Regions from separate parts of the Cytobacillus gottheilii genome, predicted to be linked through region 1. Evidence: predicted binding sites of a transcription regulator. Region 1 holds the regulator's gene; the other holds the start of a gene.
The links. Region 1 encodes Rex, which represses fermentation and respiration genes when NADH is low (regulators of the CRP and FNR family bind a similar motif). Its sites were predicted from a motif close to TTGTGAAATATTTCACAA; they were not measured.

Region 1 (7,938 bases):
ACTTTAGAAGCGCGTCCTAGTGCGTCAATACCAGCAGATTTCAGGTCACGGCCAAGCTCTTCAGTGATCACTTCACCGCCAGTAAGAATTGCGATATCTTCAAGCATTGCTTTACGGCGATCACCGAAGCCAGGAGCTTTAACAGCAACAGCGTTGAATGTGCCGCGAAGTTTGTTTACCACAAGAGTAGAAAGTGCTTCTCCTTCTACATCTTCAGCAACTAGTAATAATGGCTTGCCTTGCTGTACAACTTGCTCAAGTACAGGAAGAACCTCTTGGATGCTGGAGATTTTCTTGTCAGTGATTAAGATATATGGATTTTCTAAAACAGCTTCCATTTTATCTGTGTCAGTTACCATGTATGCTGATGCATATCCGCGGTCAAATTGCATACCTTCAACCACATCAAGCTCAGTTGTGAAGCCTTTAGATTCTTCAATTGTGATCACGCCGTCGTTGCCAACGCGCTCCATTGCTTCAGCGATTAATTGGCCAACTTCTTCGTCAGCAGCAGAGATTGCAGCAACCTGTGCAATGGACTCTTTGCCTTCGATTGGCTTAGAAATAGCTTTTAACTCTTCAACAGCTGTAAGAACCGCTTTTTCCATTCCTTTGCGGATCCCCATTGGGTTTGCACCAGCTGTTACGTTTTTAAGACCTTCGCGGATCATTGCTTGAGCAAGAACCGTTGCAGTTGTAGTACCGTCACCAGCAACATCATTTGTTTTGCTTGCTACTTCTGCAACAAGTTTTGCACCCATGTTTTCGAATGCATCTTCAAGTTCGATTTCTTTCGCGATTGTCACACCGTCATTTGTAATTAACGGAGAACCGAATTTTTTCTCAAGAACCACGTTGCGTCCTTTTGGTCCAAGAGTTACTTTTACTGCATCTGCAAGTGTATCAACCCCGCGCAGCATAGAGCGGCGAGCTTCTTCACTGAATTTAATCTCTTTTGCCATTTGTAATAACCTCCTCAAAGATTTTAAAGTAATATAAGTCTAAGTCTATTTTTGATTTATCCGATTACTGCAAGAATATCGTTTTCACGCAGAATTAAATATTCTTTGCCTTCGTATTTAACTTCAGTTCCAGCATATTTTGAGAAGATAATGCGGTCGCCATCAGCAACTTCCAATGCAACACGCTCACCATTTTCAAGCACGCGTCCAGTACCAACCGCTACGACTTTGCCTTCCTGCGGCTTTTCCTTTGCAGAGTCTGGAAGCACGATACCGCTTGCAGTTTTTTCTTCAGTTTCAACAAGCTCGATAATAATTCGATCACCTAGTGGCTTTAACAAGTGAAACAACCTCCTCAATCATTATGTAGTGATTTATTTATTAGCACTCTATCGACTTGAGTGCTAACACATTTATTATATTAATAGTTCTGACTTTTATTTGCAAGCATGATGCTGTATTTTTCATAAAAAATTTTAGTCTTAAAAAGGAAGTCTATTATTGCCTGCGCCAGAGTCCAGAGAGATCCATTTCTGGCAACCTCTTCATTATATACATTCCCATTCTTTTTATGCATAAAGGCTGTTCAAGGTATCCTTCTATTTGAAAGAAGCTCCTCTTTATGAGTAAAATGGTTAAAAGAGCATTTGCTTGATTCTATGTCATAAGGGAGATCATCATTTGAAAAAAGAATACTGGATTATTTTAATTGTGTATATTGCCATGCAGCTTTCCTCCATTGTCGGCTTGCCGCTTATGGTATTTGGAAGTGAGCTTATAACTGGCACTCGAATGGATGAAGGGACGGCCGTGTCTTCTTGGCTTGTGATTAGCTTTTCGCTAGCGCTCATCATCATTCTTTTCCTGCTGCGAAAGGATATGAAAGTGGAGCGTAGTTTATCTGAGCAATCATCCGTTGTAAAATCGATCGCCTGGGCCATTGGCGGGGTGTTTTTAGCACTGATTGCACAATCTGTTGCTGCAAATATTGAATATATGATTGGCATTGAAATGGGGTCAGAGAACACACAGCAAATCATGAGTATCATTGAAACGTCTTCAATTGTTATCATTGTTGTGTCGATTATTGGACCGATTTTGGAGGAAATCATTTTCCGGAAGATTATTTTCGGCAGCCTGCATAAACGCTTCAATTTTTTCATATCAGCGCTCCTTAGCTCTGTCATCTTCGCGGCAGCACATACTGAATTTGAACATCTGCTTCTCTATTCAGCGATGGGGTTCACGTTTGCCTTTCTATATGTAAAAACAAAGCGGATCCTTGTGCCGATCTTTGCTCACGTGGCCATGAATTCTCTTGTAGTCGTCATGCAGCTTAATATGGAAGAAATCGAAAAATGGCTGGAGGAAATGGAACAAGTGGCCGCATTTTTTGGAGGGGTACTATGAGAAGAACTCCTCTGTTTTCAGGCATCATTTATTTGATCCTTGGAATACTATTTGTCTACATCGCTATTCAAAGTCTTCAGCAAAACGGAGAGTGGGGATTCATAACAAACCTTCTCATTATCATTGCTACCTTTGACATTGGAGCTGGCCTCAAAATGATCAGCTTCCACTTTAAGCTTAAAAATCTTGAAAACAAAAAATGAGCCTTTATTAGGGCTCATTTTTATTTTGAATAAGACATGCTTTCCTAGAGGGATCTCCTACATATCTGCCGGGTAATGTTTTAAGAAATAAATTAATGATTGCAATTCCACGGCTAAGTCGATATGGTGAACCCTGATTGCTGGAGGCACAGTTAATCTAGCAGGAGTAAAGTTTAAAATTCCTTTTACTGTGCTTTGTGAAATTCTATCTGTAATCGTTTGGGCATGCTGTGAAGGTACAGTTAAGATCACAACTTGGATGTCATTTTCTTCAATGACCTTCTCAAGATCGTCCATATGATAAACGGATACATCCCCAATTTTTTGATTAACTTTATCGGGCGAAACATCAAAGCCCACTTCAATTTTTGTATTGTTGTTTTTTAAGAAGTTATAGTTTAATAAAGCAGTCCCCAGATTACCAACACCAATTAAACCAACCTTTGTTACTTCATCTTGGTCGAGCGTTTTTCTAAAGAAGGACAGCAGATAATTCACATTGTAGCCATAGCCTTTTTTTCCAAGTGCTCCAAAGTAAGAAAAATCCCTTCTGATCGTGGCAGAATCAACTTTTACAGCATCACTTAATTCCGCAGACGAAACCCGAAGCTTACCTGATGCATGCAGATTTTTTAAAAATCGATAATACAGCGGTAATCGCTTTGCAGTAGCCTGCGGAATTTTGGTTTGTTCTGTTGACATCATTGTACCTCCGTATTCTCCGTCCTACTCCGTTCTTTTAAAATCCCCATTTTTGCCGCCTGTTTTTTCTAGTAAGTAGGTTTCCCCTATGATCATCCCTTTATCGACGGCCTTGCACATATCATATACAGTCAGCGCACAAGCTGAAGCAGCTGTTAACGCTTCCATTTCAACACCTGTGCTTCCTTTTGTTTTGGCAGTAGCCGTAATTTGCAGAATATGATCAGAATCTGTCAGCTTCCATTCAAAAGAAATGTCCACACTTGTAAGCATGATTGGGTGGCACATTGGAATAATGTCAGATGTTTTTTTACTTGCCATAATTCCGGCAACTTGTGCAACGGCTAATACGTCTCCTTTTTTCATACTGTTAGACGTAATCTTGTCGTATATGACCTCATTTACTTTTATACTTGAATGGGCAATAGCTGTGCGAACGGTTTCGGCTTTTTCGCCAATATCAACCATCTTAGCTCTGCCTTCTTCATTAAAATGCGTTAAATCTCCCATATACTAACACCTCACAACAGAATCATACACTATTTTAGGTGCATTTGTGTATAGTTTGTATTGATATTCACATATTTATTTGCAAATTTCTTCAAATAACGTCGGTTTATTGCCGAACCTAAGCGGAATACGATACACTTGTCTTATATTGCAGAGGTGAAAATCATGATACTATTACAAGTTAATCAGCTCAATAAAAGCTTTGGTGCTGATCCAATTTTAACGAATATAAAAATGGAAGTGCAAACAAGAGACCGCATTGCGCTCGTTGGACGAAACGGGGCAGGCAAATCGACTTTATTAAAAATAATCGCTGGCCATATTTCTTATGACAGCGGGGAAATCATGAAGCCAAAGGAAGTAGAAATCGGCTATTTGGCGCAAAATACAGGACTTGAATCTGAACTGACAATTTGGGATGAAATGCTGACTGTTTTTGCTTCATTACAGCAGCAAGAAAAAGAATTGCGTTCATTGGAAGAGAAAATGTCTGATCCTAACGCAATGAGCAATGAAGAAATGTATAATCGCATTTTAAAAGAGTATGATCGCCTTCAGGTCAGCTTTAAAGAGAATGGCGGCTACCAGTATGAAGCAGATATCCGCTCGATTTTACACGGCCTGAACTTTCACACCATAGGATATGATGCGAAAATATCATCTTTAAGTGGCGGACAGAAAACACGGCTTGCACTCGGTAAGCTGCTCTTAACAAAACCTGATCTGCTCATTCTTGATGAGCCAACAAACCATTTGGACATCGAGACCCTTTCATGGCTCGAATTTTACCTGCAGAGCTATGAAGGAGCTATTTTAATTGTTTCGCATGACCGGTACTTCCTTGACAAGGTTGTTACGCAGGTTTACGAAATCTCCCGTCATCAGATCAAAAAGTTTACCGGAAACTACAGCCGCTACTTAGATCAGAAAGCTGCAGATTTTGAACGTGATATGAAGCAGTATGAAAAGCAGCAGGAAGAGATCTCAAAGCTACAGGACTTTATTCAGCGGAACCTTGCACGTGCCTCTACGACTAAAAGAGCACAGAGCCGCCGTAAACAATTAGAACGAATGGATGTAATGGATCGTCCCCTTGGCGATGAGAAATCAGCATCTTTTGGCTTTCAAATTGACAGGCAATCAGGCAATGATGTGCTGCAGGTTATGGATCTCGCTATTGGCTATGCAGGTGAAGCAGTTTCTGAAAACCTTTCATTCCGGATTACTAGAGGAGACAGTGTCGCTTTAGTGGGACCCAATGGAATTGGGAAATCTACTTTGCTGAAGACGATTATTGAAAACCTTCCAGCCTTACAAGGTAAGATCCTGCACGGTTCCAATGTAACGATTGGGTATTATGATCAGCAGCAAGCAGAGCTTACATCCAATAAGCGTGTTTTAAATGAACTTTGGGACGATTATCCGCAAATGCTGGAAAAAGACGTCCGAACCGTTTTAGGTAACTTTCTTTTTTCAGGAGATGATGTATTAAAAACCGTGTCTACGTTAAGCGGCGGCGAAAAAGCGCGTCTTGCTTTAGCCAAATTAATGCTGCAAAAATCTAATTTTCTAATACTGGACGAGCCTACCAATCACCTGGACCTAGACAGTAAAGAGATTCTGGAAAATGCTTTAATTGATTATCCCGGTACCATCTTATTTGTCTCTCATGACCGCTATTTCATTAACCGCATTACATCAAAAGTAATTGAACTGTCAAAAGAGGGTGCGGAGGAGTTTCTCGGGGATTACGATTATTATGTGGATAAAAAGAAGGAGCAGGAAGAGCTTGAAAAGTTTGATGCTGTTTCTGCAGCTGCTGAATCTGTATCTTCGACTGAAAAAAATAATTACCAATTAGATAAAGAAGCCAAGAAACTGGAACGGCAGCGAAAAAGAAGAATAGAAGAGATCGAAAAACAAATCGAGCAGCTTGAGCTCAAAATAGAAGAATTCGATCAACTTTTATGTGATCCTGAGGTTTATCAAGACCATGAGAGGGTACTAAAGATAACAACAGATAATGATCTGGCAAAACTTGAGCTTGAGACCCTTCTTGAAGAATGGACTGAGCTAGCAGATTAATTATCGTACCCCCTTTAGACATTAATATTCTCTAAAAAAGAACCGGGACTATTGTCATCTCGGTTCTTTTTTTATCCACAAATTTATTAACAAACCAACCCTTGAAAAATAAGTATTCCACACACTTTTCCACAATATCCACAAAAAGTTGTTCACTTATCCACATATCCACTATATTTTTCTGAAAATTAATTTATTTATCCACAAAAAATAGCCCCTGTATGAACAGGGACTTTTTCCTACTGTTTAAGAATTGTGGATAGATATATCGAGACCAGGATTAGCATTGAGATTTAACTGTGATCTTATCCCTTTATCATAATAAATACTGCCAGCAGCTGCAATCATTGCTGCATTATCCGTACATAATGATAAAGGAGGGATGACCAGATCAATCTCTTCAAGAGGTTCAAAGGTTTCCTGTAAGGCTGCACGCAGGCCTTTATTAGCAGCTACTCCCCCAGCTAATAAAACTTGGTTAACCTTATAGGCCTTTGCTGCCTTTGCTGCTTTTGTGACAAGTACATCAATCACACTTTGCTGAAAACTGGCAGCTAATGCTTCCGGTTCTATTTTTTCTCCCCGCTGTTCTGCATTGTGGACAGTGTTGATAACTGCTGATTTTAAACCGCTAAAGCTAAAATCATATGAATCCTCTTCCAGCCATGCACGCGGCAGCGGAATTGTTGGCTCGCCTAATTGTGCAAGCCTGTCAATATGAGGTCCGCCTGGGTAAGGCAGATTCAATGTTCTCGCTACCTTATCATAGGCTTCACCAGCAGCATCATCTCGTGTTTCACCGATTACTTCGAAATGACCGTGCTCTTTCATATAAACAAGCTCTGTATGTCCTCCAGAAACGACTAGTGACAGCAGTGGAAACTTCATCTCTGTCAATAAGCGGTTCGCATAAATATGACCTGCTATGTGGTGAACACCAACAAGCGGAATATTATGTGCAAATGCCAGAGCTTTTGCCGCATTAACTCCTACCAGCAGAGCACCCACCAGCCCAGGCCCTTCCGTGACAGCAATGGCTGTTAAGTCAGAGAACGTAATATCTGCTTCCTTCATCGCCTCTTCAATGACAATTGTCATTTGTTCAACATGATGTCTGGAGGCAATTTCCGGAACTACGCCGCCAAATCTTTTATGACTTTCTATTTGAGAAGAGACGATATTCGAAACGATCTCTTTTCCATTTTTCACAATTGCTACAGCTGTTTCATCACAGCTTGTTTCAATTCCCATTATCCATTGATTTTGCTCACTCATAAGTTCACCCACATTACTAAAGCATCTTCTTGAAGATCTGTATAATAATTTTTGCGAATGCCTCCATCTTGGAAACCAAGTTTGCGGTAAAGTGCTTGTGCAATATGGTTGGAGACACGCACTTCAAGTGTCATTGATACGGCACCAAGTTCAATCGCCACTTCAATCATGTTTCTCATTAATGCCTCTCCAAGCTTTTGGCCGCGGTAATCAGGATGAATGGCAACATTGGTGATATGCACTTCATCCACAACCACCCAGGAGCCGCAGTAGCCAATGATCTTTCCATCTTCTTCGAGTACAACATATACCGCAAAACGATTTTGAGTCATTTCATGATAAAAAGCCTCTCGCGTCCATGGGGTTGTAAAGGAGGCCTGTTCAATCTGTAAAACATCCTCTATGTCTTCTTCCTTCATAAACCGAAATGTTAACGACTTATTCATTTTGACACTTCCCCATTTATTCAAAGCTTCTGCTTCTTATTCTCTTCCAGCCATTTTGTTTCTGCTTCTGCCAGGCGAATATAATTCGGTACAAAGGTATGAACAGCTTCAGGCTCCATATCTTTCCCTATCAATGCTAATTCAGCAGGACGCGGATTCATTTCCGTTATACCACTAAAGATTGCCTGTTCACCCATGATTTCCTCTATTTGCTGACGGTGAATAGATGCATCGTTTCCTAGGAATAGAATCTTTTCTGGCTGCTGAGTCAGTTCCTCAGCCCAATTTTTCGATAGCAGCAGCTGATCTTCTCTAATATTCATTAACTTTCCATTATCATAACGA
Region 2 (14,511 bases), 2.1 Mb from region 1:
GCAGTGACGCCTGAACCGCAGTAGACGATTATTGTTTTAGAAGGGTCGATGTCTGTGAATCTTTTTTGCTGTTCTTTTGTATTTTTAAAGGTTCCATTTTCCAGTCCTTCAAACCAAACTTTGTTTATGGCTCCAGGTATTCTTCCTGCCTTTTTGTCTATTGGCTCTTCTATTCCTAAGTATCTTTTCTCCTCACGTGAGTCGATCATTACTATATTATTTGACTTTTCACTGACAGCTTCCTTTACTTCTTTGTATGTAGCAATCATGTCATGATTGTAGGCCGGACTATAGCTGACAGGTGCTGGAGTTGGAATTTCGTCAGTTACAACACCATCTTGTTTCTTCCAATCTTCATAACCGCCATTTAAAATATAAACCTTTTCATGTCCGACATATGTAAGCATCCACCACAAACGCGAAGCAAAAGCACCTTGCCCGCCGTCGTATGCGATAACAGTTGTGGTCCGGTCAATGCCCGAACGCACCAATAACCCGATAAAATGATCCATTGGCGGCAATGGATGTCTTCCGCCATGCTGCTGAACTGGAGCTGATAAATCCTTTTCCAGATCAAAATAAAGCGCACCAGGAATGTGATTGTTTTTGTATAAATTTTCACCTTCCTCCGGATCACTTAAATTAAATCGGCAATCTGCGATAACGAGTTTTTCATCATTTAAGTGCTGTTTAAGCCAGTTAGCATCAATTGTTCTCAATTGAACTCCTCCTCCATTTCCAGTGTTTCATGTGCAATATGCTGTCATTTTACCAAAAAGCTTATTAGAAAGAGGGATTTTGATTTCAAAACCCCTCTAAAAATTATGAAATTTGCTTTTCAATTTCATATAACTTTTCTATTGGATATTGGTTAGAAAGTGCAGAAAGTAAGCCGTTATAATATTCACTTGTTTGCTCGATCATTGAGTCTGCTAAACGGCTATATTCATTAGCCAGCAGCGGATGATAATGATCTTTCAGCCGCTCTCCTTCCTTCTGTAAGTAGGCAAGCGCAGGATCCTCCATTGCAGTCTGTAATGCTTCGGCCAAAAGCTTCCGTTCATTTTTTTCAAAAAATGCTTTAGGATTTTTAAAATACGATAATGCTTTCTTAAACATCTGCTGATCCAGATCAGAGAAAGCAGTTGTAAATTCTATAGGTTCAAACTTTGCTTTTTCAAATGAAGTAAAAGAGATATTTTGATTGATTTCTTTCATTTCATTCATTAAACGTCCATACTGCTCCTGCAGTATTTTTCCTATAAAAACTTCTGCTCTTAAAGATGTGGCCCTCATTTCTTGTGCAAAATCAAACCCAAAGCTTTTTAGAAAGTCTTCTAAAGCTGCTTCTAATGCACGTTTTAAATTTCTTCCATCATCTTTCAGCAAGGAGGGATTAAAAGATTCTTTGACAAAGTCATTAAATCTTAAAAATACTCTCTGTTTAATATAAAAGGTTAGCTCATCGGCTTCTTGAGCAAATCTTTTTTTCAGAAGGTCTGTTCTTTGCTCTTTGAGAAGCTGCTGCATGCGCTGCTGCTCTTCAGCCAAAGCTAGAATTTTTTGCTCTTTTAGTGACTGATCTTCCATGGAAGATGAAATAAATGCCTGCAGCTGCTCTTTTGATCTTTCCTGTTCACGTTTAGCACTTAAGATTGATATGTTCATGAGGTCATGATGTATAAATGAATAGAAACGCTCTTCAAACTGCTGCATTCCCTCATGTAATGACCTATTATTTTTCTTTTGCTCTAGCGCCTGCAGACTTGATACACCATAAACGGAAGGAAGGCGCACACCATATTGAGTCAGCTGTTCCTCAACATATGTCCGAACATCTTCAAGCTCATCCTCGTTGTTAGCAAGGTCAATGGCATTGACGATAAAAAACATCTTATCAAGCTCAAAAGAATCCTTTACACGGCCAAGCTGAATGAGAAATTCTCTGTCCGCTTTTGAAAAAGCATGATTGTAATACGTAACAAAAAGGATTGCATCAGAATTTTTAATATAGTTGAACGCCACTCCTGTATGACGGGCATTAATTGAGTCTGCTCCTGGTGTATCAACAAGAGTAATACCGCTTCTTGTCAGCGGGCAGTCATAATACACTTCTATTAAGTCAACAAAACAGGATTTCTCTTCTTTCGCAACATAATCTGCTAATTCGCTAAGATTGGTTGTGATCATTTCCCCAAGATTGTTCTGAAATTCTGAAAAACCTTGTGAAAATGCTTTTAAAAAGGCAAAATGTGTTTTCTCATATGCCTCAAATTGTTGTTCAGGCTGAAAAATCTTATCAATTTTCTGCAGAGCATCACTCAAATTGAATGCAGACAAACCAAAAACCTTTAAAGATTCATTAATATCCTGAAAGAGGATGTCTTCTTTTTTTACATATACCAAAACAGTTCCGTGCCCATGGTCTGTATCAATTGGCATAATCTTATTAATGGCTGCAGTGGTGGGATTTGGTGAAACCGGCAGAACCTTCTCGCCTATTAATGCATTGGCAAAAGAAGATTTCCCTGCACTAAAGGCTCCAAAAAGTGCTACGGTGAACTGCTGATTTTTAATTCGGTCTGCTTTTATGATGAGCTGCTCAGATATGGTTTTAAACCCAGGAACGTCAGCAAGTAAAGTTGAAGTATGCAAAAGCTTTTCAACCAATGCTGATGTATCTTGCTGACTAACTGCGTCTTTTTCTGCTTCAGGCAATTCTATTTCTTTTTTAGGGTGTTTCTTTTCTTCCTTTATTGTATATTCTTCCGTAACAATTTCTACATTTGCTTCTTCATCTGCTATAAGATCAGCCCATGTGATCTGAATATTGTCTGGGGAAGCTGCTCCAGTTAAAAGATCATTCATATAGGACTTTGCTTGCTTTAATTGTTCTTTCACTGTGTGTATTTCATTTATGGCTCCATCATAGCGTTTTAGTTCAGCAAGATTTGAAGATAGTTGAAGAAGCTGTTTTTCACCCTTCTTATTAATAGAAGTTATAATTTGATCTTTCATTAAGCGATACTCAGATTTTGCGATTTTTTTAATAGTCTCGGCAACATCATTGGTATATTGAAGCACATAATCACCAGATAATCTTGCGCCGGTCTTAACGGTATTTGATAACAGGCTTTTATCAAACTTCACTTCAAACTGCTGGGCCTGTTCATAAAGAGTATCATTATTGATTTCCAGTTCTTTCAGTGTCTTTTGCAAAAACTGACGCAGATGCCAATTAATCTGGGCGTTTACCTTATCAGAAAAGTCATCATAAAACTGTGTTAGCCGCTGTTCTTTTTCAGCCATAGTCTTTTGTTTGGAAAAAAACAATCCAACTTTAAAATCAGGCTGCTCTGCCTGCAGGTAGTTTTCAGCGAGTTCTCTTGTCTGAAACGGCATCATATAAGCACTTTTAAGAATTTCATCTACCTGGTCATTTAAGTCAGCTTCAATTATTGTAGCCGCTTTCTTTTTTTCATCGATGATCTTATTTATTTCCTGCAGCTTTTCGGGAACGAGCGCTCGCTCACTTTCATTTAAATCTGCTAACACCCGCTCAAATGAATCTAACTGATCCGCGTTTTGTTCCTCCAGCCATATATGGTGATCCTTCATTAATTTTTCTAAAGAATGATAAATTGACTGTGGCAGCTGCTTTCTTCCATCTTTTAATAAATTCTGCAGATTGTTCTGTAAATCGGTAAATTCATTATGCGGGTGATCATTTTCTTTTAAAGTCGTATAAAAAATCCTGTCGGGAATAACTCCCCATGATGCAAACGAATCTCTCACACCATTTTGAAACTGTTCAAAGCTAAGCTCTTCATCTCTATGCTTATCAATTTGATTGATAACTAGATACACCTTTTTCCCGGCGTTAACAAGTTCTTTAGTAAACAAGAAATTCAATTCAGCTTGAACATGATTATAATCCATCACATAAAAAACGACGTCAGCCAGATGCATCGCTGATTCCGTTGCGATCCGATGGGCATCATCTGTTGAATCAATACCAGGTGTATCCATAACTATTGCATGGGCAGGCAGTGATGTTTGAGAATGACTTATCTCAACTGATTGAATTTGATCTCCATCTTTGCTGTATTTTTTTATTTTTTCATAATCATATGGAGCTTCATAAAGCTTAATCGCACCACTTTTAAAATACACTTTTGCATAGTCATCGCCTGCTTTAATTTTCACTAAATTAGCACTCGTTGGAATCGGACTTGAAGGAAGAAGGTTCTCCCCTGCAACAGAATTGATCATGCTTGATTTCCCGGCAGAAAAATGGCCGCAAAACGCTATGGCATACTCTTCCTTCTGAAGTTTTTGAGCCAGGTCTTTCGCTCTTTCTGCTGTTTTGACATCAGCATTATCATGAAAATATTGATAAAATGAGGTAATTCGTTCTATTAATTGATTTTTGTCTAACTGCTGAAGATCCGTTTGAATCATTTTGAGTTCCCCTTGCCATCTGTATTGTTATTATTGTATATGATTTTTATCACTTTTCCTATGTATGTCTTTTGATTTTTCAAACTTTTTGCATTCAAAATAGGCCTATAAAATTAGACAATAAAAAAACCAGGACTTTACTTCCAGCCCTGGTTTTGTATTTCTTATATGTTTGGTTTCACTACATTGTTTAATACGTGTTTCATTACGATCGAATATGCGGCGATGGTGCCAATAACTAAGACTGCTGTCATATGTAACAACACCTTCCTTATTAAAATCTTTTATTGATAATAATTTTCAACCTCAATTAGGATTCTAACATAGAACGAGAATCATTTTCAATATGTTCATGAAATTTTCACACATTTTACTCTCTCTCTAACAGGCGATTTTCTCCTGCAAGATTCAGCAAAGCTTTTTCCTCAGCTGGAATGCGGATCATCATCATCCCAATATTTAATAAAGTGAACAGTACAAATGTTATATATGCCTGAAATAAGAGAGGAATGACCATTAATTCTAATGCTACGATGACATAATTCGGATGTTTGATCCACTTGTATGGACCTTTTCGAACCGCTTCTGCATTAGGCAACACAATAATTTTTGTATTCCAATAGCGCCCTAATGAAAAAAGCGCCCATATCCTTCCTGCCTGCAAAAGAATAAACATCGGCAATAAGATTTTCCAGAGAGATGAAACCGAGTTTTCCAAAAACACCGTTTCTCCAAGCAAGCTAATAAAAAAAGCGGTGTGCAGGAGAACAATGAACGGATAATGAGCTTGTCCAAATTCCAAAGCTCCTCTTTCTTTCATCCACTTTTCATTGTGTTTTGCAACGAAAAGCTCGCATAATCTTTGGAGCACAATTAAGCTAAAGACGATATAAAACACGTTCATTATGATCAACTCCATTCCAGCAACAGCAATTCGGAGCTAAAGCCTGGTCCCAATGCAGCTGCAAGCCCTATATCTCCTTTTTTTCCGCTATGCATGAACCTTCTCAGCACATAGAGAATTGTACTGGAGGACATATTTCCGTATTCTTTTAACACCTGAAGGGATGTTTGAGTCATCTCTGGATTGAAATCAAGTGCTTCCTGATAGGCTTCTATTACCTTTCGGCCGCCAGGGTGTGCAATAAAATGAGTAATTTGTTCCAGCTTTATATGATTATTCTCCAGGAATCCAAGAGCATTTGGTTTCAGCCATTTTTCAACAATCGAAGGGATATCTCTTGAGAAAATGACATATAATCCTTCATTTTTAACATCCCAGCCCATCACATCTGTTGAATGTTTCATGGTAGTAGATTGTGTTGCAATCACTCTGGGTGCTGATTTCTTCATTAAATTAGAAGGTTTTCCTTCATCCCCAGTCACAAGCACACAAGCAACACCATCGGCAAAAAGAGAAGTCCCTACCAGATTGCTTTTTGAAAAGTCATTCCGCTGAAATGTAAGACTGCATAACTCAATCGTCAGCACAAGCACCTTTGCTTTTGGGTATGCAAGACAATATTCATAAGCTCTCGCTAATCCCGATGCACCTCCTGCACAGCCAAGACCCCAAATTGGGATTCGTTTCGTATGTTCGGAAAAGGGCAGGATGTTCATGATTCTTGCTTCAATGCTTGGTGTAGCAATGCCTGTACTTGAAATGGTAAAAATCGCATCTATTTCTTCAAAAGGAATATCCTCAACCAAAAATTCCTTGCTGGTGAGGCAGGCTTTCATCGCTTCTGCCCCCAATTCAACTGCACATTCTATATAAGCATCATTTTTTTCCTGAAATGTATGGTCTTTTTTAAACCAATTCAAGTCTTTTGCAAAATGCCTTTTTTCAATCTGGCCATTTTGAAACACTTTTAATAATCTTTCAATATCTTTATAGGATTCAGAGAACAAATCTCTCGCAAAATTCATCACTTCATTCTGATGGACGACCTGCTTTGGACTTGCCTCAGCAACTGAAATAATTGATGGCATATAACCGCTCCTTTTCCTCCAATGCGGTTAATTTTTCCAAACCACTTAAAATTATTCATTTGCGATAATAAGTTAAGTTAAGCAGGTATTTCGTGTATAAAAAAACTCCGCCCAATATGGACGGAGCGAATGTTTTGAAGGAGTTGTTGTGCTCTTTTATTATAAATCCTTCTTACTTTCTATTCATTGTATAATCTTTTCCAGTTATCTGATGATTGATTCTGTACATCAATTTTGATTTTTTTACTGACAGGTGTGCTGCATTTCTCACACAAGATTGGTTCATTGTACAATTGCCTGCAATAATCACAATAATATTTTTCCATAGGATCCCCACATTCTAGAAGATTGTGAGATATTATATTCGTATATTGACGAAATGATGCTTACTATGGATAAAATTTTTAAATTGTGATAGAAAAAAAGTTTTCGGATATAACGAAATAAGTAGGTTAAGATAATCGCGTTTCATTTTGCTGCATTCCATCCTATTTGATGCGTTTATGAAGCCTGCTGCACTTCGATTTCTGTCTCTTTAACTTTTGACTTTTTCACGCCAAATTCGTTAAAGATCAGATTTAATAGAATAGCTGTTAAGCTGCCTGCTACGATTCCGTTTTCTGTTAGAACGCTGATGGCAGCTGGCATTTCAGCAAATACTTCAGGCACAACCGTTACACCAAGACCCATCCCGATTGAGCAAGCAATGATGAAAAGATTTTCTTGAGAAGCAAAATTCACTTGGCTCAGCATTTTAATTCCGTAAGCAATAACCATTCCAAACATCGCTACCATTGCACCGCCGAGAACGGATGACGGAATGACCGTTGTCAGAGCACCAATTTTCGGTACAAGCCCAAGCAATACAAGCAATCCGCCAGCGACGTAAATGACATTGCGAGTTTTGACGCCAGACAATTGCATAAGACCGACGTTTTGCGAATAAGTTGTATATGGAAATGAATTGAACAATCCGCCAAGCACGATCGCCAAACCTTCAGCACGATATCCTCTTGCCAAATCCTTTTCATCCAGTTTTTCTTCACAAATATCGCCAAGTGCGAAGTAAACCCCAGTTGATTCAACCAAGCTGACCATTGCGACTAAAATCATGGTTAAGATAGCAGATAGTTCAAATGTTGGCATTCCAAAATAAAATGGTGCCGGAATATGAAGCAAGGAAGCTTCTCCTACCTCCGTAAAATCAACCATACCCATGAAAAATGCAGCCAGAGTACCTGCTCCAAGTCCTAATAAAATAGAAATTGAACGGATAAAGCCTTTTGAAAATTTATATAAAATAATGATAAAGAGCAATGTCCCAAAAGCTAAACCAATATTTTCAAGTGATCCAAAATCAGCGCTGCCTTCACCGCCAGCAATGTTATTCATAGCTACTGGAATTAAAGTAATACCAATAATGGTTACGACAGAACCAGTTACAACGGGCGGAAAGAATCGTACGAGCTTTCCGAAAACAGTAGAAATAAGTAAAACAAATAATCCAGAAACAATAATGGCTCCATAAATAGCGGAAATTCCATATTCGCCGCCAATGGTAATCATTGGGGCAACTGCTGTAAACGTACAGCCTAATACAACAGGCAGACCTACACCAAAAAATTTATTCTTCCATACTTGTAAAATCGTTGCGACTCCGCACATTAAGATATCAATTGATACAAGGTAGGTTAGCTGCTCCCCTGTTAAACCAAGCGCACCGCCCACTATTAGCGGTACTACGACTGCACCAGCATACATGGCAAGAACGTGCTGAATTCCTAATGATGCGATCTTAAATGAATTCTGTTTCATCGTGTCACTTCCTCCAATTCTTTATTTCTAAATGTGACTTCCCCATTTTCAAGAGATTCAATGATTGCGAGAGATTCGATTCTAATTCCTGCTTCACGCAATAATTTTCCTCCATCCTGGAAACCTTTTTCAATGACAATTCCCAGGCCGGCAACAGCTGCATTTGCCTTTTTAACAATCTCAACAAGTCCCTCTGCAGCCTGACCATTGGCAAGAAAATCATCGATTATTAGCACTGTATCGTTATTTTGCAAAAACTTCTTTGAAACTGAAATTTCGTTTGTTTCCTGTTTTGTAAAAGAGTAAACGGACGAAGTAATCAAATCCTCAGTTAATGTCAGTGACTTCTTTTTTCTTGCAAAGACGACCGGCACATTTAAATGCAATCCTGTCATAACAGATGGAGCAATACCAGAAGATTCAATCGTTAAAATTTTTGTTATGCCTGCATCCTTAAAACGGGATGCAAACTCTTTTCCAATATCCATCATCAAATGCGGATCTACTTGATGATTTAAAAAGCTGTCAACTTTCAGTACCGAACTTGATAATACCTTTCCTTCTGCTTCGATTTTCGCTTTAAGTCTCTCCATCGTTCTCCCCCTGTTGTCTATGTATTTAAAATGAAATCTGCCTAATAAAAAAAACCTAAAAGCAATTGCATTCACGTGTTGAGTGAAGCAATGCCTTTAGGTTTTCATCGGAAAAGACAATAAAATAAGAGAGTTATCTCTTATTTTCTGCTCACTCATAGTCGAATCCTTTACGGTGATTCGGTAGAAACTCGCAGGCCATATCCCTGCTATTATATGAATGATTCATTTTTTAATTGTATTAACATTATAACACCGCAAATGAAGATTTCAATAGTAAATCGATTATTTTACGAACTTTATAGTTTAAAATAATCCGAATATTCGTGTTTGTCATTTTTTCAACTGTGATAATTATCATTGCGCTCTAATTATCCGCGCTGCGTGCTTCCTTTTTATCATATCTCGTTTCTGTTTTTCTTCTTCACATTTTATTCACAATTTAACGATCTGTATTGTGACATATATCACTGATATATCAATTTTACAACATAAACATAGTGAAAATATTACCAATGAACAGTTTGTGAACTAGTGAAATCTATCTAGATTCTAACATTTAGTCTTGTATGATGGAGTTGTAATCATTCATTTTTCAAAGCTTTGAAAGGAGTGGACGAAGGTGGCGAAAACGGAACTCAGGAAGAATGTAAAAACAGAAGTGGAAGATAGCTCTTCTCTTAAAGGGACGTTAGCTTCCGTATTCTTATTAGGTTTCTTTCTAATTGTTTCATGGGTAGGTGTGTTCTTTTTATTTTTAGATCGTTTTTAAGAAGTTGAAAGGGGAAAATAGCCATGCATATGCATAAGTTTGAAAAAGTTTGGCTAATCTTTGGGGTCGGGACATTGCTTGTTTTTCTAACAGTTTTAGGTGTAAGCGCATTCTACCTTGGAAACCAGCCTCCAAGCTGTTTAGCGACAATTGATCCAGAAAAGGTTGAAACACAAGCACCATTTAATGAACCGGGCTTAAAAAAAGTTGAAGGAAAAGCATGGGATTATGAGCTTGTCTTTGTTGCACAGGCATTTAACTATAATCCAGGTGATGTAGAAATTCCATTTGGAGCAACAGTAAAAATTATTGCAACCACTAAGGATGTCATACACGGTTTTGAAGTTGCAGGCACAAACATCAATATGATGCTCGAGCCAGGCTATATCAGTGAACATATCACAACATTTGATAAGACCGGTGAATACTTAATACTTTGTAATGAATATTGTGGTGCGGGACACCATTTAATGACTTCCAAAATCGAGGTGGTTGAATCATGATCAACTCAGCAGACAAACTGAAAGTTGACCGCCGTGACGGCAAATTGGTTATGGCACAGATCTATGTTGCCTTTATTGCTTTATTAATAGGAGGACTTGCAGGATTATTGCAGGTGCTTGTACGCTCAGGCAGGTTCGAATTGCCGGCAGGGATTGGCTATTATCAAATTTTAACTGTTCACGGTGTTGTTTTGGGTCTTGTCTTAACCACATTCTTCATCATTGGCTTTATGCAGGCATGTGTAAGTAAAACAGCCGGAACATTTACAACTAAACAGCGAACCATCGCGTGGATTGGTTTCTGGTTAATGACAATTGGAACAGTGATGGCTGCAGTTATGATTCTTCTAAATGAAGCTAGCGTGCTTTACACCTTCTACGCTCCGCTTCAGGCTCACTTCCTGTTTTATCTTGGATTAACATTAGTCGTTGTCGGCAGCTGGCTGGGAAGTGCTGCTATTATTATGAAATATGCCGAGTGGCGCCGTGCTAATCCAGGTACACCTAGTCCGCTGCTCACATTTATGGCTCTTGTGAATGTGTTAATGTGGATTGTTGCGACTCTTGGTGTAGCTGCAACCGTTTTGATTCAGCTTCTTCCATGGTCTCTTGGATTAGTTGAAACCGTTAATGTCGGTGTCAGCCGTACATTATTCTGGTATTTTGGACATCCGCTTGTTTATTTCTGGTTATTGCCGGCTTATATGGCCTGGTATGTTATCATTCCAAAAATCATTGGCGGCAAGATTTTCTCAGATTCTTTAGCACGTATGTCCTTTATCTTGTTTTTGCTTTTCTCCATACCTGTCGGGTTTCATCATCAGTTATTAGAACCGGGAATTGACGCCGCATGGAAATTTCTACAAGTTGTTTTAACATTCCTAGTCGTTATTCCGTCATTGATGACAGCCTTTTCACTCTTTGCAACCTTTGAGACATTTGGGCGCTCAAAAGGAGCAAAAGGCTTATTCGGCTGGTTTAAAATGCTGCCATGGGGAGATGCACGCTTCGCTGTTCCATTTATCGGAATGCTTTCCTTTATCCCTGCTGGTGCAGGAGGATTAATTAATGCTTCCAACCAGATGAACCAGGTTGTTCACAACACGATCTGGGTAACAGGACATTTTCATTTAACACTAGCAACCGCAGTTGTATTAACGTTCTTTGGAATCACTTTCTGGCTAGTACCGCATTTAACTGGACGTGTATTAACAAAAGCGATCAATAAATTAGCTCTTATACAAGGTGTGCTCTGGGCAATTGGAATGACGTTTATGTCCGGCGCCATGCATGCTGCCGGGTTGTTAGGTGCACCGCGCCGCTCTGCTTTTTCTGAATACGGTGGTGCCCCGCAAGCCGCTGAATGGATTCCTTATCAAGTCGCACAAGCAGTCGGCGGTTCCATTCTATTTTTAGCGATTATTCTAATGCTCTATATCTTTGTGAATCTTGCATTCTTTGCTCCAAAAGGAGAAGAGGAATTCCCTATTGGTGAAATGTCCACTCATGCTGAACCGGCTCCTATGGTTTTTGAAAACTGGAAAATTTGGATGGGCATTACCGTTTTATTAATTTTATTTGCTTATACCATACCATTTATTGACCTTATTCAAAATGCGCCGCCTGGTTCAAAAGGATATAACAATCTCTGGTAAAGCAAAAATAGACATTTTAAAAGCGTCTGCATATCAGCAGACGCTTTTTTTCTCACTAAGAGTGAACTCCTCTATCTTTTGGAACTCTCAACTTTTTGCTGTTTATATTGACGGCAATCACTGACCCAAGAATACAGACAGCACCTAATACTTGGGCATTACCGAAGAATTCACCAAAAACAGCTACTCCAATGACACAGGCAACAACTGGTTCGATGGTTGCTATAATCGCAGCCTTACTACCTTCTGTCTGCTCCAAACCTTTCGTATATAAGATATAGGCAACAACAGTTGGTATTAATCCTAGACCAAGACTTAGAAGCAATACTTCAAATGTCATAAATAACTGTATTTTCTCCCATAGTCTTGTAAAAGGAACTAACGCTACAGAAGCTACTAGAAAGGTATAAAAAGTAACAGTGTAGGATGAGTACTTTCTTAAGGCAAATTTCCCAAAGATTGTGTACAATGCATAACCCAAGCCAGATCCTAACCCGATCAGAAAACTGATGGCTGTTAAATTTGAATTCCCTCCACTTAAGCCGGTGATCAGAGCACATCCTAAAATTGTTGCGAATACTGCTATTAATTTCTTCCTATCTATCTTTTCTTTTAAAAAGAAGAAAGATAGAACAGTGACAAAGGCAGGAGCGGTGTATAACAGGATGACCGCAACTGAAACACCTGCCTGATTCATCGTAGTAAAGTAACAAAAGTTAAAAAATACAATACTAAGTATCCCAGTACCGATAAAATAGCGGATATCATGCCATTGTGATAGCTGCATCTCTTTACGATAGGAAAAGACTCCTAAGAAAAAAAGAAAAAATGCAGCCGATATTACCCTGATAGCAACTATTTCCATCGCAGAAAACCCTAGATTTCCTAGCTCTCTTACAAATAAAGCTATACTTCCCCATAATGCAGCACCTGAGGCAATGAAAAGCGCAGGTTTGTATTTATTCATCATTCACATCCCTTTTTGATTGAGATGAGCCCATTAACCTGTCCGAGCAAGGGACCTTTTCTTAGTTTAATTGATATACTTTATTATATTTTTCATATAAATACTCTACTAAATGCTGTGCGTTTAACCCTTCCCCTGTTGCGTCCTGAAGGATTTCCAGCGGTTTTTTCATTTTGCCGAATTGATGTACATGCTTTGTAAACCACTCTTTAATTGGTGTAAGATTGCCTTCTTCTAACAGCTGATCAAAGTGAGGCAAGTCCTTCAGCATTGCATTTTTCAACTGGGCCGCATACATGTATCCAAGTGCATAGGAAGGGAAATAGCCAAAGCTGCCGCCAGACCAATGAACATCCTGGAGCACACCTTTTGCATTATTGTCAGGCACTACACCCAAGTATTCCTTATATTTTGCATTCCACACTTCAGGCAGATCCTTTACTTCAATTTCATCATTGAAAAGGCCCTTTTCAATTTCATAACGAATAATAATGTGGAGCGGATATGTTAGCTCGTCTGCTTCGATGCGAATCAAGGATGGCTTTGCTTCATTGATTGCTGTATAAAAATCTTCTACAGCTACATCATCAAACTGACCGCTGCTATATTGCTTTAATAGATCATAGTTCTTTTTCCAGAATGATAGATCTCTTCCAATAAAGTTTTCATAGAATAATGATTGTGATTCATGAATGCCCATTGATGTACCATCACAAAGCGGAGTTCCAATTAAATCTTTGCTTATATTTTGCTCATATAAGGCATGCCCGCCTTCATGGATTGTTCCAAACACTGCCGTCCGAAAATCATTTTCATCGTATTTTGTCGTGACCCTCACATCTCCAGGGCTCAGACCAATCGCAAACGGATGAACCGTCTCATCCAGCCTTCCCGCCTTAAAGTTATAACCCATTTGTTCAAGAATCTCTAAGCTGAAGTCTCGCTGAGCTTCTTTTGGAAACTGTTCATATAAACATTCCGTCTTAGGCTTTACTTTTGCCTCTGCAATTTGCTTGACGAGCGGTACAATCTTCTCGCGCAAGTTCCCAAACACCTCATCCAGTGTTTCAACAGTGATGCCTGGTTCGTACATATCCAGTAATGTATTATATTTATTTCCTTCGTAACCCCAATACTCAACAAAACGTTTATTCATTGAGACTAGCTTTTCAAGATAAGGTCTAAACATTTCAAAGTCGTCTTTCTCTTTTGCCTCTTCCCAAGTACTTTCCGCCTGTGATTGTAAAATAACATATTCCTTATACTCTTCAGCAGGAATTTTTTTATTGCGGTCATATTCTTTTTGGCATAGTTCAACTGTCTTCACTGTTCGTTCAGACAGTCCTTTTTTCACTTCATCCTGGGAAAGGGCTTGAAGAAACCCAGCCATTTCATCAGAAGTTGAAAGGTGAAATACCTCCGAAGAAAGCACACCAATCGTTTCAGATCGCTGCTCTACTCCTTGTTTTGGTGCTCCCGTGCGCAAATCCCAGAAAATAAGGGAAAGGGCTTCATTATATGCTTCCATTTTCTTTACATAATCAAGAAATTTTTGTTCTGTTTGTTGAATCGTCATCAGGCAGTCCTCCTATGTATTCATCTTCACTTTTACATCTTATCATATTTTTCTGAAATTTTTTCTCAAAATCGTTGAATTCCACATATGTCAAAGCCATTTTAGTACGTTATAATTAGGAAGTGCCTTAACTCTATGAATACATTAAAATATAGGATGAGGAAGTTTAATTCATGA

Region 2: J1899_RS13840 (cytochrome c oxidase subunit 2A) is a predicted target of Rex. The motif match lies at 9,317-9,334, and genes of this name have one in related genera.

Annotation. Positions count from the first base shown of each region.
Region 1 covers NZ_CP071709.1:392,537-400,474, reverse strand. The annotation lists gene groL (chaperonin GroEL) at 1-962, opposite strand, end outside; gene groES (co-chaperone GroES) at 1,019-1,303, opposite strand; gene J1899_RS02130 (CPBP family intramembrane glutamic endopeptidase) at 1,644-2,372, shown strand; gene J1899_RS02125 (YdiK family protein) at 2,369-2,575, shown strand; gene J1899_RS02120 (redox-sensing transcriptional repressor Rex) at 2,633-3,277, opposite strand; gene moaC (cyclic pyranopterin monophosphate synthase MoaC) at 3,302-3,787, opposite strand; gene J1899_RS02110 (ABC-F family ATP-binding cassette domain-containing protein) at 3,953-5,872, shown strand; gene tsaD (tRNA (adenosine(37)-N6)-threonylcarbamoyltransferase complex transferase subunit TsaD) at 6,119-7,147, opposite strand; gene rimI (ribosomal protein S18-alanine N-acetyltransferase) at 7,144-7,593, opposite strand; gene tsaB (tRNA (adenosine(37)-N6)-threonylcarbamoyltransferase complex dimerization subunit type 1 TsaB) at 7,614-7,938, opposite strand, start outside.
Region 2 covers NZ_CP071709.1:2,792,039-2,806,549, forward strand. The annotation lists gene J1899_RS13810 (sulfurtransferase) at 1-719, opposite strand, end outside; gene J1899_RS13815 (dynamin family protein) at 823-4,461, opposite strand; gene J1899_RS13820 (isoprenylcysteine carboxyl methyltransferase family protein) at 4,832-5,365, opposite strand; gene J1899_RS13825 (type III polyketide synthase) at 5,371-6,453, opposite strand; gene J1899_RS13830 (nucleobase:cation symporter-2 family protein) at 6,955-8,268, opposite strand; gene J1899_RS13835 (xanthine phosphoribosyltransferase) at 8,265-8,861, opposite strand; purine riboswitch at 9,000-9,101, opposite strand; gene J1899_RS13840 (cytochrome c oxidase subunit 2A) at 9,484-9,633, shown strand; gene J1899_RS13845 (cytochrome c oxidase subunit II) at 9,657-10,136, shown strand; gene J1899_RS13850 (b(o/a)3-type cytochrome-c oxidase subunit 1) at 10,133-11,791, shown strand; gene J1899_RS13855 (DMT family transporter) at 11,847-12,761, opposite strand; gene J1899_RS13860 (carboxypeptidase M32) at 12,820-14,334, opposite strand; gene J1899_RS13865 (MFS transporter) at 14,508-14,511, shown strand, end outside.